2 regions of the Chromobacterium indicum genome follow, and region 2 is predicted to be linked to the other one. Evidence: predicted binding sites of a transcription regulator. Region 2 holds the regulator's gene; the other holds the start of a gene.
The links. Region 2 encodes HrcA, which represses chaperone genes, less so after heat shock. Its sites were predicted from a motif close to ATTAGCACTCGNNNNNNNCGAGTGCTAAT; they were not measured.

Region 1: rpoH (RNA polymerase sigma factor RpoH) is a predicted target of HrcA. The motif match lies at 3,815-3,843, and genes of this name have one in related genera.

Annotation. Positions count from the first base shown of each region.
Region 1 is NZ_JAYFSJ010000017.1:1,001-7,962, forward strand. It holds gene VA599_RS19915 (YfhL family 4Fe-4S dicluster ferredoxin) at 1-72, opposite strand, end outside; gene rsmD (16S rRNA (guanine(966)-N(2))-methyltransferase RsmD) at 180-734, opposite strand; gene ftsY (signal recognition particle-docking protein FtsY) at 972-2,123, shown strand; gene ftsE (cell division ATP-binding protein FtsE) at 2,187-2,840, shown strand; gene ftsX (permease-like cell division protein FtsX) at 2,837-3,745, shown strand; gene rpoH (RNA polymerase sigma factor RpoH) at 3,874-4,737, shown strand; gene VA599_RS19945 (PglL family O-oligosaccharyltransferase) at 4,822-6,606, opposite strand; gene VA599_RS19950 (PglL family O-oligosaccharyltransferase) at 6,699-6,962, opposite strand, start outside.
Region 2 is NZ_JAYFSJ010000006.1:169,946-176,907, reverse strand. It holds gene alaS (alanine--tRNA ligase) at 1-1,539, opposite strand, end outside; gene VA599_RS10215 (SRPBCC family protein) at 1,603-2,061, opposite strand; gene recX (recombination regulator RecX) at 2,065-2,523, opposite strand; gene recA (recombinase RecA) at 2,523-3,575, opposite strand; gene hrcA (heat-inducible transcriptional repressor HrcA) at 3,732-4,754, shown strand; gene mltB (lytic murein transglycosylase B) at 4,787-5,827, shown strand; gene dnaX (DNA polymerase III subunit gamma/tau) at 5,925-6,962, shown strand, end outside.

The DNA.
Region 1 (6,962 bases), on a different contig from region 2:
GATCGCGTTGTTCGGACACTCCGGCTCACAGACGTCGCAGTTGATGCATTCGTCGGTAATCATCAAAGACATAGTAATTTCCTCAGGTATTCCACAACATGAATTCTGTCACCCGCCGCCCGGGGGAGCAAGTTCGCGCTGGTTATATCCATAGGCGCAAACTCCCCGCCGCGACGCTCCTATCCAGGCTGGCGGATCAATAGGCCGTAATGGACCATGCCCGCCTTGTCGCGCCGCAGCACCGTCAGACCTTCCGGCAACTCATCCGGCCATTGCCGCGCCTCGACATACAGCACGCCCTCTTCCGACAAGCGCTCCAGCGCCAGCGGCAGCGCCCGCGGCAGCAGGTCGGCGTCGTAAGGGGGATCCAGGAAGATCACATCGAAGGTTTCGCGGCTGTTCTTCAAATACAGCAGCGCGTCGCCGGCGACCACGTCGAGCGCGCCGGCCTGCAGCGACTGGCGGTTGGCCTGCAACGACTCATAGACTTTGCGCGACTTCTCCACCATCACCACCCGCCGCGCAGAACGCGATGCCGCTTCGAAGCCGAGAGCGCCGCTGCCGGCGAACAGATCCAGGCAGCTCTTGCCGTACAGATCCTGGCCCAGCCAGTTGAACAGCGTCTCGCGCACGCGGTCCGGCGTCGGCCGCAAGCCTTCGGCTTCAGGGAAGGGCAACAGGCGGCGACGGTAGTCGCCGCCTATGATTCTGACCTTATTACGTGTCTGACTCATGAAAGCTAAACTCTAGGGACAAGCGCGAGAGTTTAACCTGATCAGGACTTTAGCGCCTCATTCCCGCGCGCCGGGCGGCGAATCTGTCGCGCCGGCGGCGAAATTCGGCAACTATTCCTTATATATGTTTGCAGCGACGTCGCAGCTTTCCGCCCTCGCATCGCCAGCCGATTCGGTGCTCGGCGGCGTTTGAGGATACAATCTTAGCCATTTACCGCTTTTCTGGCCCATTCACGCATGTTTAGCTTCTTCAAGAAAAAGACCAAGCCGGCGGAAACGCCGCAAATCGAAATCCCGGCGCAGGCCGCGCCGGAACAAGCGCCCGCCTCGCCCGAGCACCATGCCCCAGCCGCGGAGCCTCAGCTCGACGCGATCCCGGCGATGGCAATAGACACGCCGGCCTCTCCCGAACCGGCCCCGGCGGCGCCGATTGCGGCCGCGCCCGACGCGCCGGTCGAAGAAGCGCCGACGCCGCTGAAGAAAATGAGCTGGACCGAGCGGCTGAAAGCCGGCCTGGCCAAGACCCGCGACCGACTGGGCAAGCAATTGGCCGGCCTGTTCGGCGGCGGCAAGATCGACGAAGACCTGTACGAAGAACTGGAAACGGTGCTGCTGACCGCCGACATGGGCATGGACGCCACCGTCCATCTGCTGCAGGACGTGCGCGAGCGCGTGTCGCTGAAGGGCCTGAAGGATTCGTCCGAGTTGAAGGGCGCGCTGAAGGATTCGCTGCAGGATCTGATCGGCCCGCTGGAAGTGCCGCTGAACGTGGAAGGCAAGAAGCCGTTCGTGATCATGATGACCGGCGTCAACGGCGCCGGCAAGACCACCTCCATCGGCAAGCTGGCCAAGTACTACCAGAGCCAGGGCAAGAGCGTGCTCCTGGCCGCCGGCGACACCTTCCGCGCCGCCGCGCGCGAGCAGCTGATCGCCTGGGGCGAGCGCAACAACGTCACCGTGATCGCGCAGCAGGGCGGTGATTCCGCAGCCGTCTGCTATGACGCGATCCAAGCCGCCGTCGCCCGCGGCATCGACATCGTGCTGGCCGACACCGCCGGCCGCCTGCCGACCCAGCTGCACCTGATGGAAGAGATCAAGAAGGTGAAACGCGTGATCCAGAAAGCGCTGCCGGACGCCCCGCACGAAGTGGTGCTGGTGCTGGACGCCAATATCGGCCAGAACACCGTCAGCCAGGTGAAGGCCTTCGACGACGCGCTGGGCCTGACCGGCCTGATCCTGACCAAGCTGGACGGCACCGCCAAGGGCGGCGTGATCGCCGCCATCGCCAAACAGCGGCCGATTCCGTTGCGTTTCGTCGGCGTCGGCGAGAGCATCGACGATCTGCGGCCGTTCGACAGCCGCGACTACATCGACGCGCTGTTCGAATAAGACCATGATTCGCGGCCGCAGGCGCGGCCGCCTTTTCTCAGCCAACAAGCGGGAAACTTCTCAATGATACAGTTCGACCAGGTCACCAAGCGCTATCCAGGCGGCAATGAAGCCCTGAAGAACCTGTCGTTCACCATAGAAACCGGCGAAATGGTGTTCCTCGCCGGCCACTCCGGCGCCGGCAAGTCCACCTTGCTGAAGCTAATCGCCGGCATCGAGCGCGCCACCAGCGGCGGCGTCATCGTCAATGGCCAGAATCTGTCCAAGCTGCGCGCAAGCCAGGTGCCCTACGTGCGCCAGCACCTGGGCATGGTGTTCCAGGACCACAAGATCCTGTTCGACCGCAGCGTGTTCGACAACGTGATGCTGCCGCTGGACATCATCGGCTTCGACCGCCGCGACGCCGCCAAGCGCGTGCGCGCGGCGCTGGACAAGGTGGGCCTGCTGCCCAAGGAAAAAATGATGCCGATCCGGCTGTCAGGCGGCGAGCAGCAACGGCTGTGCATCGCCCGCGCCGTGGTCCACCGCCCCAGCATCCTGCTGGCCGACGAGCCATCGGCCAACCTTGACCGCGCCTACGCGCTGGACATCATGGAGCTGTTCAAGTCCTTCCACCAGGTGGGCGTCACCGTGCTGATCTCCGCCCACGACGAAACGCTGATGGAAGATTACGGCCGCCGCATCATCCGCCTGAGGGAAGGACAGTTCGCCGCATGAAACACTTTCTCTATCTGAACTGGCAGAGCGCCAAGCAGGCGCTGGCCAAGATCGTCCGCCAGCCCTTCGGCAGCCTGCTGACCTTGTTGATGCTGGCGCTGGCCCTGGCCCTGCCGCTGTCGCTGTACCTCGCGGTCAACAGCGTGCAGGAATGGGTGGGCCGCCTGACCGCCACGCCGCAGATCACGCTGTTCATGGAGCAGACGGCCGAGCAGGCCGATATCGCCGCCGTCAACAGCACGCTGTCGCATCACCCCAAGGTGAAGAGCTTCTCCTTCGTCAGCAAAGGCCAGGCGTTGCAGGATCTTGAAAAACGCAACGGCCTGTCCGGCCTGTCCGACGGGCTGGAAGGCAACCCGCTGCCCGACGCCTTCGTGGTGACGCCGAAATCTCTCGAGCCGCGCGAACTGGACATGCTGCAGAAGGAGCTATCCGGCCTGCCGATGGTGGAGCTGGCGCAATTCGACGCCAGCTGGGCCAAGCGCCTGTACGGCATGGTGGAGATGGGCAAGAAGCTGACCTGGTTCCTGGCCGCCGCGCTGGGCCTGGCGCTGGTGCTGGTCACCCACAACGCGATCCGGATGCAGATACTGGCGCGCCAGGACGAGATCGCGGTGTCCAAACTGATCGGCGCCACCGACAGCTTCATTCGCCGCCCCTTCCTGTATCACGCGCTGTGGCAGGGCGTGCTGGCGGCGCTGCTGGCCTGGGGCCTGTCCTGCTGGCTGGCAGCGATGGCCAACCCTGCCATCAGCGAGTTCGCTATGCTGTACGGCGAACGGGTGGAGCTGCGCGCGCTGAACCTGCCCGAGCTGGCGGCGCTGATCGGCATCTCCGCCGCGCTGGCAATGCTGGGCGCGCGGCTGGCGGCCGATCACCACCTGCGCAAGGTAGAGCCGAAGTAAAAATGACAAGCGGAAGGTTTCAACTATCGGGCCGATTGTTAAATATCATTGACTCGGGAACCTTTCGCTGCTAGCACTCTCAATACTCGAGTGCTAACATAGCACTACCCAAGGAGGTAGCCATCGCAATGAACACAACATTTGCCCTTCCCGTCCCGTCGACCAGCGGCAGCCTGGAACAGTACATCCAGGCCGTCAACAGCGTGCCCATGCTGACGCCGGAGCAGGAAACCGAACTCGCGACCCGTTTCCAACAGGAAAACGACCTGGAAGCGGCGCGGCAGATGGTGCTGTCGCACCTGCGCGTGGTGGTGTCCGTGTCGCGCGGTTACGCCGGCTACGGCTTGCAGCAAGCCGACCTGATCCAGGAAGGCAATATCGGCCTGATGAAGGCGGTGAAGCGCTTCGAGCCGGGCCGCGGCGTGCGCCTGTTCTCGTTCGCCATCCACTGGATCAAGGCCGAGATCCACGAATTCATCCTGCGCAACTGGCGCCTGGTGCGCATCGCCACCACCAAGCCGCAGCGCAAGCTGTTCTTCAACCTTCGCAGCATGAAGAGCGGTTTCTCCGCGCTGTCCGAGCAGGAAGCCAAATCCATCGCCAATGACCTGGGCGTCAAGCCCGAGGAAGTGCGCGAAATGGAAATCCGCATGAACGGCCAGGACATCTCCCTGCTGGCCGACAGCGACGACGAGGACAGCTACGCGCCGATCGACTGGCTGGCCGACAGCCATAGCGAGCCGACCCGCGCTCTGGAGCGCCGCGCCTTCGACCATCTGCAGTCGGAAGGCCTGGAATACGCGCTGTCCACGCTGGACGCCCGCAGCCGCCGCATCGTCGAGGCGCGCTGGCTGGCCGACGACAGCGGCTCCACGCTGCATGAGCTGGCCGCCGAGTTCGGCGTGTCGGCCGAACGCATCCGCCAGATCGAGGCCAAGGCGCTGACCAAGATGAAGACCGCGCTCAGCGAAGGCGTGGTGCTGGATAACTGATCCCGCCGCCGGACGCGAAAAAACCGCTCGATGATTCGAGCGGTTTTTTTATTGTCCACCGCCGCCATCCGGCGGCGGGACAATTCACTCCTGCAACGTGCGGAACTTAGCCGGCAGCTTGTCGTAAGCCTCGCGGCTGATCTTGCGCAGCGGTTCCCATTCCTGGTTCTGATCGCCCAGCGTCTCCAGAAATTGGCCGGCATAGGTCGGGAACGAGGCCAGCGTGGTGCGCAGCGTCTGCTCAGCCTTGGCCCGCTCGCCAGCCAGGATCTCCAGCTGGGCCCGCTTCAGCATCACATCGGGATAAGGACGGAATTCCGTCAGCCGGTCTTCCAGCGCCAGCTTTTGCTTCAGATTGTCCCGGTTCACCGGCAGATAATCATCCAGCGTGTACAGCGCGTGGTAGGCGAACAAGGGCTTGGTTTCGACGATCTCGACCAGGCGCTCGGCGCGGACCTTGTCCTTGGACGCGTTGCCGGTCGGCACGTACAGGTTCACCAGCTCCCAGAACATGGAAGAGGTGCTGATCGACAGCCAGCCCACCCACACCAGCGCCGCCAACAGCGGCAAACGCAGCGGCCAGGCCAGCGGGCGCTCGCCGCGCGGCGCCATCGCCATGAACATCACCAGCATCGCCAGGAAATAGTAGTACCACAGCGGATACTCCAACATGCTGTGGGTCAGCGTCACTGCGATGCAACCCAGCGCCAGCACGCCTTCCGGCTCGGCCTTGCGGCGGAAGAAGGGCAGCACCGTCCAGATGAAGCCGACGACAATCAGCGCGGTGACCGCGCCGCCCATCTCGGCCAGCAGCTGCATCAGCAGATTGTGCGCGTTGGTGAACAAGCCGCTGTTGTAGCCCGCCGCGGCGAACTGCGGCAACGGCTGCAGACGCACGCTTTCCGCCGCGTACTGCGACCAGCCCACGCCCCACAGCGGATGCGCCTGGAAGGTCATCCAGGCCTTGTGCATCTCGGCGAAGCGGCGCGCGCCCATATCGTCGCCATTGGCCGCCAGCCGCGCGATGCCGGACGCGTTCTCGACATCGGAGTGGGTCAACAGCGAGATCAGGTGGTTGAACAGCGGCAGCGCGAACTGGGCGGCCAGAATCGTGCCGGAAGCGGCCCACATCGCCAGCATCATCCGGCGCGACGCCTCGTCGCGGCTGCGCCAGTGCCACAAGCCGGCCAGCGCCGACAGCGCAACCAGATAGAGCAGAATGGTGCGCGAGCCCGCCCAGCCCAGCATCAGCGCCATCCACAGCACCAGGGCGACCAGCCAGCCGCGCCCCAGGCGGCCTACGGCGAACAGGTAGACACCGGACACCACCGACCACATCAGGTAATGGGCGTACTGGTTGCGCTGGCCGATGTGGCCGAAGATATTGCTGGTGGGATGGGAGCCGTCATAGAACAGCCCCAGCGCCGGCGCCAGGCCGGTCAGCTGGGCGGTGCCAATCAGCGACTGCACCAAGCCGCCCACGATGATAGCCCGCGCCAGCCACACCGCGAACTCCCGGTCGCCTAGGGCGCCGCGCAACGACGCGGTGACCGAGGCCAGCAATGCCGTCGCCAGCCAGGCCAGCGCGGTGACGTAGCTCATGCCGGGGAACAGCAGATGGACGAACTGCGGCTGCAGCGCCCAGGCGCCGGCCAAGGCCAGGCACAGCCAGCCGGCGCGCGGCATCGAATCGAACAGCCGCGCGCCGGGCAGCAGAAACACGCCGGCGGCCAACAGCAGCCAGATCACATTGATCTCGCCGAACCACTGCGGCAGCGGCACGAAGTGGACGCGGGAAGCGAAGGGCACGATGGCGATCAGGCACAGGGCCAGCAGCGCCAGGCGCTCGGAAATCTTCTGAAAAGTCATGGCAGATCAGATGTCGAGAAGCAGGAAGCGGGCAGCATACCGCATGCGCCGCCCCGGCAAAACCCATCAAGTGTGTCCGCGCGTTACAAAGCTCAGAACAGCGTCTTGCGCGTGACCGGCGACGCGACGGTCATCACCGCGGCTACCCGGCCGGCCTCCGTACCTGAGCCATGGCGGTCATATTCCATTGCCGCTTTTTGGGCCATGTGGATCAAAGGCTGCAATGCCGGCTCCCCTCTTCCCCGCAAAAAAAGAGCGACCTTCGGCGTTTCGTCAGGAAAGTTAGCGATCAGCAAAGCCATTGCCTGCTTCGCCTCTTGATCCTTGCCCATGATCAGCCTTTGCATCGCAAGCTT
Region 2 (6,962 bases):
CATCGCGCGCTCGAAGCCTTCGAGGTCGGCGTGGATGCCGCGTTCGCGGCAGATGTCGGCGGTCAGGTCCACCGGGAAACCGAAGGTGTCGTACAGCTTGAAGATGGTGTCGCCGTCCAGCGTTTCTGAGGCGATTTTGATCGTTCCATCAAAAGCTACATCTGCAAGGGTGCGACTGCCTTCAACAAGGTAATTAAATTCACCCTTATGTTCGGAGTACGTTTTTCTGGCTTCATTGTCGTCGTCAGTAAAACTAAAAACAGATACGTGATGTGTTGAGCCTGACGTGCTGGTAACAAAAGATCCGAAGGCAGTATGTTTGCCGCCAATGGTTGAGCCTGAGGATGTGAATCTCCAGTTGTTCTCACGTACGAGCTTAAAGAAAGCAAGGCGTGCAATCGTGTCTTCAAGAATTCGCATGCCGCTATCCAGCGTTTCGGCGAACTTGATTTCCTCGGCGCGGATGGCGTCTTCGATATGCGCCTGCTTCTCGCGCAGGTCCGGATAGGCTTCGCCCATCTCGGCCACCAGGTCGGCGACGATCTTGTGGAAGAACAGGCCCTTCTGGCCCAGCTTGTAGCCGTGGCGGATTGCGCGGCGGGCGATGCGGCGCAACACGTAGCCGCGGCCCTCGTTGGACGGCAGGATGCCGTCGGCCACCATGAAGGAGCAGGCGCGGATGTGGTCGGCGATCACTTTCAGCGACGGCACGTCCTGGCTGTAGGCCACGCCGGTTTCGCGGGCGGCGGCGCGCACCAGACAGGCCAGCGCGTCGGTCTCGTAGTTGGACTTCACGTGCTGCAGCACGGTGGACAAGCGCTCCAGGCCCATGCCGGTGTCGACCGACGGCTTCGGCAGCGGGTGCAGCGTGCCGGCGTCGTCGCGGTTGAACTGCATGAAGACGTTGTTCCAGATCTCCATGAAGCGGTCGCCGTCTTCGTCCGGGCTGCCCGGAGGGCCGCCGGCGACGGACGGGCCGTGGTCGAAGAAGATCTCGGTGCACGGGCCGCAGGGGCCGGTGTCGCCCATGGTCCAGAAGTTGTCGGACGCGTACGGCGCGCCCTTGTTGTCGCCGATGCGGACGATCTTGTCGGCCGGCACGCCGACGGTCTTGTGCCAGATGTCGTAGGCTTCGTCGTCGGTGGCGTACACCGTCACCATCAGCTTGTCCTTCGGCAGCGCCAGCCATTGTTCGCCGGTGAGGAATTCCCAGGCGAAGGTGATGGCGTCGCGTTTGAAGTAGTCGCCGAAGCTGAAGTTGCCCAGCATTTCGAAGAAGGTGTGGTGGCGCGCGGTGTAGCCGACGTTTTCCAGGTCGTTGTGCTTGCCGCCCGCGCGCAGGCATTTCTGGCTGGTGGTGGCGCGGGTGTAATCGCGCTTCTCGAAGCCCAGGAACACGTCCTTGAACTGCACCATGCCGGCGACGGTGAACATCAGCGTCGGGTCGTTGCCGGGGATCAGGCTGCTGGAGGGAACTACCTGGTGGCCTTTGGAGGCGAAGAAATCCAGGAATTTCTTGCGAATTTCAGAAGTTTTCATGATTTTCGGTCAATTTTCAAAATCTGGTCCGGGCGCCGTGCCAGGACGAATCCATCGATTGTGTCAAGCCGGGGCCTGGCTGGCAAGCGCTTCGCAGCGCCGCTTCAACGCCTGGTTCATCTGCAGGAAGCCCTGGCGGGCGCGCTCCAGCAGTCCGTCGCCGATCAGCGGCAGCAAGAGGCCGGAGAAATCCTCGACGTGATGCAGGCGGGTGCCGCCGCCATCCAGCGCTTCCAGCCGGAAGCGGTGCTCGCCGTCCAATAGGCCGGCAACGAGCAATTTGTCGCGCCAGGCCATCAGGCTGCCGGCGGAGAATTCGCTCAGCCGCGGACGGAAAGTCAGGCGGCGTCCGCCTGGCGGATGGAGAGTCGTCACCAGCCGGGCGCCGGCTTCGTGGCGGCCATGCAGGCCGACGATGAACGGGTTCCATTCCGGGTAGCGCCGCCAGTCGGTCAGCACCTGCCACACCCGCTCCGGGCTGGCGGCGATGTCGATTTCGGTGGCGATGCTGCGCGTTGCCATGGCTCAGTCCTCGTAGAAGTCGTCGTCTGCGCCGCCCGCCAATACCTGGCGGATCACGTCGGCGGGAAAGCCGCGTTGCGCCAGGAAACGGTATTGCTTGGCTTTTTCCGCCGCGTCGGCCGGCAGCCGGCCGAATTTCTTGCGCCACTGCTCGCGCGCGCTGGCGAGGTCGTCCTGGCCGGACAGCGCCTCGCGTATGGTTTCGCTGTCCACCCCGCGCTGGCGCATTTCCTGCGCGAGGCGGCGGCTGCCGAACTTGGCGCCTTTGCTGCTGGCGAACTGGCGGGCGAAGCGGTCGTCAGACTGCCAGTCGGCGGCGGCCAGCTCGTCCAGCGCCGCGTTCAACTCGTCCTCGCTGTCGGCAAAAGGCGCGAGCCGCCGAACCAGTTCCTGCCGGGTGTACTCCCGGCGGGACAATAGTTCGGCGGCCCGCGCCTTCAGGCTTTTGCCTGTCGCCGCCATCAGGCGTCGAAGGCGTCGTCGGCGAACTCTTCGTCGCCCTGGGCTTCATTGATCTCGATCTTGATGCCCACCGCTTCGCGGATCTTGCGCTCGATCTCCTCGGCGATGGCCGGGTTGGACTTCAGCCATTCGCGGGTGTTGTCCTTGCCTTGGCCGATCTTCTGGCCGTTGTAGGCGTACCAGGCGCCGGACTTGTCGACGAAGCCGTGCTTGACGCCCAGCTCGATGATTTCGCCCTGGCGGGAGATGCCTTCGCCGTACAGGATTTCGAAATCGGCCTGGCGGAACGGCGGGGATACCTTGTTCTTCACCACTTTGACGCGGGTGTCGTTGCCGATCACTTCCTCGCCCTTCTTGATGCCGCCGGTGCGGCGGATGTCCAGGCGCACGGAGGCGTAGAACTTCAGCGCGTTGCCGCCGGTGGTGGTTTCCGGGTTGCCGAACATCACGCCGATCTTCATGCGGATCTGGTTGATGAAGATCACCAGGGTGTTGGTGCGCTTGATGTTGCCGGTCAGCTTGCGCAGCGCCTGGCTCATCAGGCGGGCTTGCAGGCCGACGTGGCTGTCGCCCATCTCGCCTTCGATTTCAGCCTTCGGCACCAGCGCGGCCACCGAGTCGATCACGATCAGATCGACGCCGCTGGAGCGCACCAGCATGTCGCAGATTTCCAGCGCCTGCTCGCCGGTGTCCGGCTGCGAGATCAGCAGGTCGTCGACCTTGACGCCCAGCTTTTGCGCATATTGCGGGTCCAGCGCGTTTTCCGCGTCGATGTAGGCGCAGGTGCCGCCCAATTTTTGCATCTCGGCCACGGCTTGCAGACACAGGGTGGTCTTGCCGGACGACTCCGGGCCGTAGATTTCCACCACGCGGCCGCGCGGCAGGCCGCCGACGCCCAGCGCCAGGTCCAGGGTCAGCGAGCCGGTGGAGACCACCTGCAGGTTTTCGTTGATCTGGTTGTCGCTCATGCGCATGATCGAACCCTTGCCAAACTGTTTTTCAATCTGGGAAAGGGCCGCGGCCAGCGCCTTGCTCTTGTCTTCGGAAGCCATGCTGTCTCCAATGGGGTAGGTCGGACCAATGATGGGGGCGATTATCGCAGAAAAAAGCTGGGCCAACAGCAGCTTGCTGCCGCCGTTTTCGTGCCATGGTCGTAAAGCCCCGCCGCGCCCCCTTTTGGCGCGGTGCAGGATGTGTACAATGGGGACATGATGAACGAACGCGCCCAACATTTGCTGAAGGCGCTGATCGAACGGTACATCGCCGACGGTCAGCCGGTCGCCTCCAAGACCCTGTCGCTGCTGCCCGGGGTGGAGCTGTCGTCGGCCACGGTCCGCAACGTGCTGGCCGATCTGGAGAACATGGGCCTGATCGCCTCGCCGCACACTTCGGCGGGGCGGATTCCCACCGCGCGCGGCTATCGCTTGTTCGTCGACCGGCTGTTGACGATACGGCCGCTGGACGAGCTGTCGCGCCACGAGCTGGAGGCCAATCTGCAGCCGAACAGCCCGCAGCGGATCGCCCAGGCGGCGTCGTCCTTGCTGTCCGAGCTGACCAGCTTCGCCGGCGTGGTGCTGACGCCGCAGCTCAGCGACGTCGCCTTCCGCCAGATCGAATTCCTGCGCCTGTCCGAACGGCGGGTGTTGATGATATTGGTGACCCTGGACGGCGATGTGCAGAACCACCTGTTGAACACCGAGCGCGACTACACGCCGTCGGAACTGGTGGAGGCCGGCAACTTCATCAACCAGCATTACGCCGGGCAGGGGTTGAGCGCCGTTACGCTGCGGGTGGAGGGCGAGCTCAGGCAGCTGCAGGGCGACATCGCCGAATTGATGGCCGCCGCGGTGAAACTGGGCCAGCAGACGCTGGCCAAGCGCAACGAGGACGTGGTGGTCAGCGGCGGCTCAAGGCTGCTGCAGGTGCATGATCTGTCGGATGATCTGTCGCGGCTGCGGGAGCTGTTCGGCGTGTTCGAGCGCAAGACCGAACTCCTGAAATTGCTGGCGCAGGGACGGGAGGCGCAGGGGGTGAACATTTTCATCGGCGAGGAGTCTGGAGTCATGACGCTGGACGAATGCTCGGTGGTGACCGCGCCCTACTGCATCAACGGCCAGGTGGTCGGCACGCTGGGCGTGGTCGGCCCCACCCGCATGGCCTACGAGCGGGTGATCCCCATCGTCGACATCACCGCCCGCCTAGTCAGCAACGCCTTGTCCTTCCGCGAATGAACTCGAGCCATACCAAAAAAGAAAGCAGAATCATGAAATCGATGTTGAAACTGGCCATCGCCGCCGCTTTGGCCGGCGCGGCCTTCACCGCTCCGCAAGCCCAGGCCGACGCAGCCTTTCTGGCGCGCCCCGACGTGCAGCGCTACATCGACGAGCAGGTGGCCACAGGCCAGTTCAACCGCCCCGAGCTGGAGGCGGTGTTTGCCAATGTGGAGCTGAAGCCCAACATCATCCGCATCCTCGACAAGCCGTCCACCTCGCGGCCGTGGTATCAATTCCGCGCGACGACCGTCAACGACAAGCTGATCGTGGACGGAACCGCGTTCTGGCAAGGCAACGCCGACGCCCTGGCGCGCGCCGAGCGCGAGTACGGCGTGGCGCCGGAGGTGATCGTCGCCATCCTGGGCGTGGAAACCCATTACGGCCGTAACACCGGCAGCTTCCGGCTGGTGGACTCGCTGTCCACCATCGGCTTCGACTACCCGCGCCGCGCCGAGTACTTCCGCGGCGAACTGACCCAGTTCCTGTTGCTGGCCAAGGAAGAGGGCAAGGACCCGCTGACGCTGAAGGGGTCCTACGCCGGCGCGATGGGCCTGCCGCAATTCATGCCGTCCAGCTACCGCAAGTGGGCGGTTGATTTCGACGGCAGCGGCCACCGCGACATCTGGAGCAACCCGCACGACGCCATCGGCAGTGTCGCCCATTACTTCCAGCTGCACGGCTGGAAGCGCGGCGACGACATCGTGGCGCCGGCCAGCGTGGCGCCGGAAGCCCAGGTCGACAAGCTGCTGGCCGACAAATTCAACCTGCACTACACGGTGGGCGATCTGCGCAAGATGGGCGTGGCGCCGCAAACGCCGCTGGCCGACAACGTGCCGGCGGTGCTGTTTTCGCTGGAAACCGCGCCCGGCGTCACCGAATACTGGCTGGGCCTGAACAATTTCTACGCGATCACCCGCTACAACCGCAGCACGCTGTACGCCAAGGCGGTGCAGGAAATCGCCGACCAGCTGCGGCAGCGCTACTACGCGTCGCTGGCGCAGCGGCCGGACCAGGCCTCCGCCGCGCAGTAAGGCGCGGGCTTCCGCAACAAGACGCCGGCGCCGCCAGGGAGGCCGCGCCGGTGAAACCTGTCGCCTTGCGCGGCAATTGCCATTAAAATCCGCCCCCATGAGCTATCAAGTCCTTGCCCGCAAGTGGCGCCCCAAACGCTTCGCCGACCTGGTCGGCCAGGAGCACGTGGTGCGCGCCCTCTCCAACGCCCTGAAAGAGCAGAGGCTTCATCACGCCTATCTGCTGACCGGCACCCGGGGCGTCGGCAAGACCACCATCGCCCGGATTCTGGCCAAGAGCCTGAACTGCGAAACCGGCACCACGGCCGAGCCCTGCGGCGAATGCCAGGCTTGCCGCCAGATCGACACCGGCCGCTTCGTCGACCTGTTGGAGATCGACGCCGCGTCCAACACCGGCATCGACAATATCCGCGAAGTGCTGGAAAACGCCCAGTACGCGCCGACGATGGGCCGTTTCAAGGTCTACATCATCGACGAAGTGCACATGCTGTCGAAGAGCGCGTTCAACGCGATGCTGAAGACGCTGGAAGAGCCGCCGGGCCACGTCAAGTTCATCCTGGCCACCACCGATCCGCAGAAGGTGCCGGTGACGGTGCTGTCCCGCTGCCTGCAGTTTTCCTTGCGCAACATGACGCCGCAGCAGGTGTCCAGCCATCTGGCCCACATGCTGGACGTCGAGGGCATCCAGTACGAGGCTCCGGCGTTGGCCTTGCTGGGCCGCGCCGCGTCCGGCTCGATGCGCGACGCGCAGTCGCTGCTGGATCAGGCCATCGCCTACGGACTGGGCGAGGTCAAGGAAGACGGCGTGCGTGCGATGCTGGGCGCGGTGGACCGCCGCTACCTGTTCACCCTGCTGCAGGCGTTGGCCGTTGCTGACGGTCCGGCGCTGATGGCCGAGGCCGACCGCCTGGCTGAACGCGGAATCAGCTTTGATTCGGCGCTGTCCGAGCTGGCAGTGTTGCTGCAGCAGCTGGCATTGGCGCAGACGGTGCCGGCGGCGCTGGCCGCCGACGAGCCCGAGCGCGATACCTTGTTCGCATTGGCCGGCGCCATCGCGCCGCAGGATGTGCAGCTTTACTATCAGATCGCCATCCATGGCCGCAAGGATCTGGCGCTGGCGCCGGACGAGCATGCC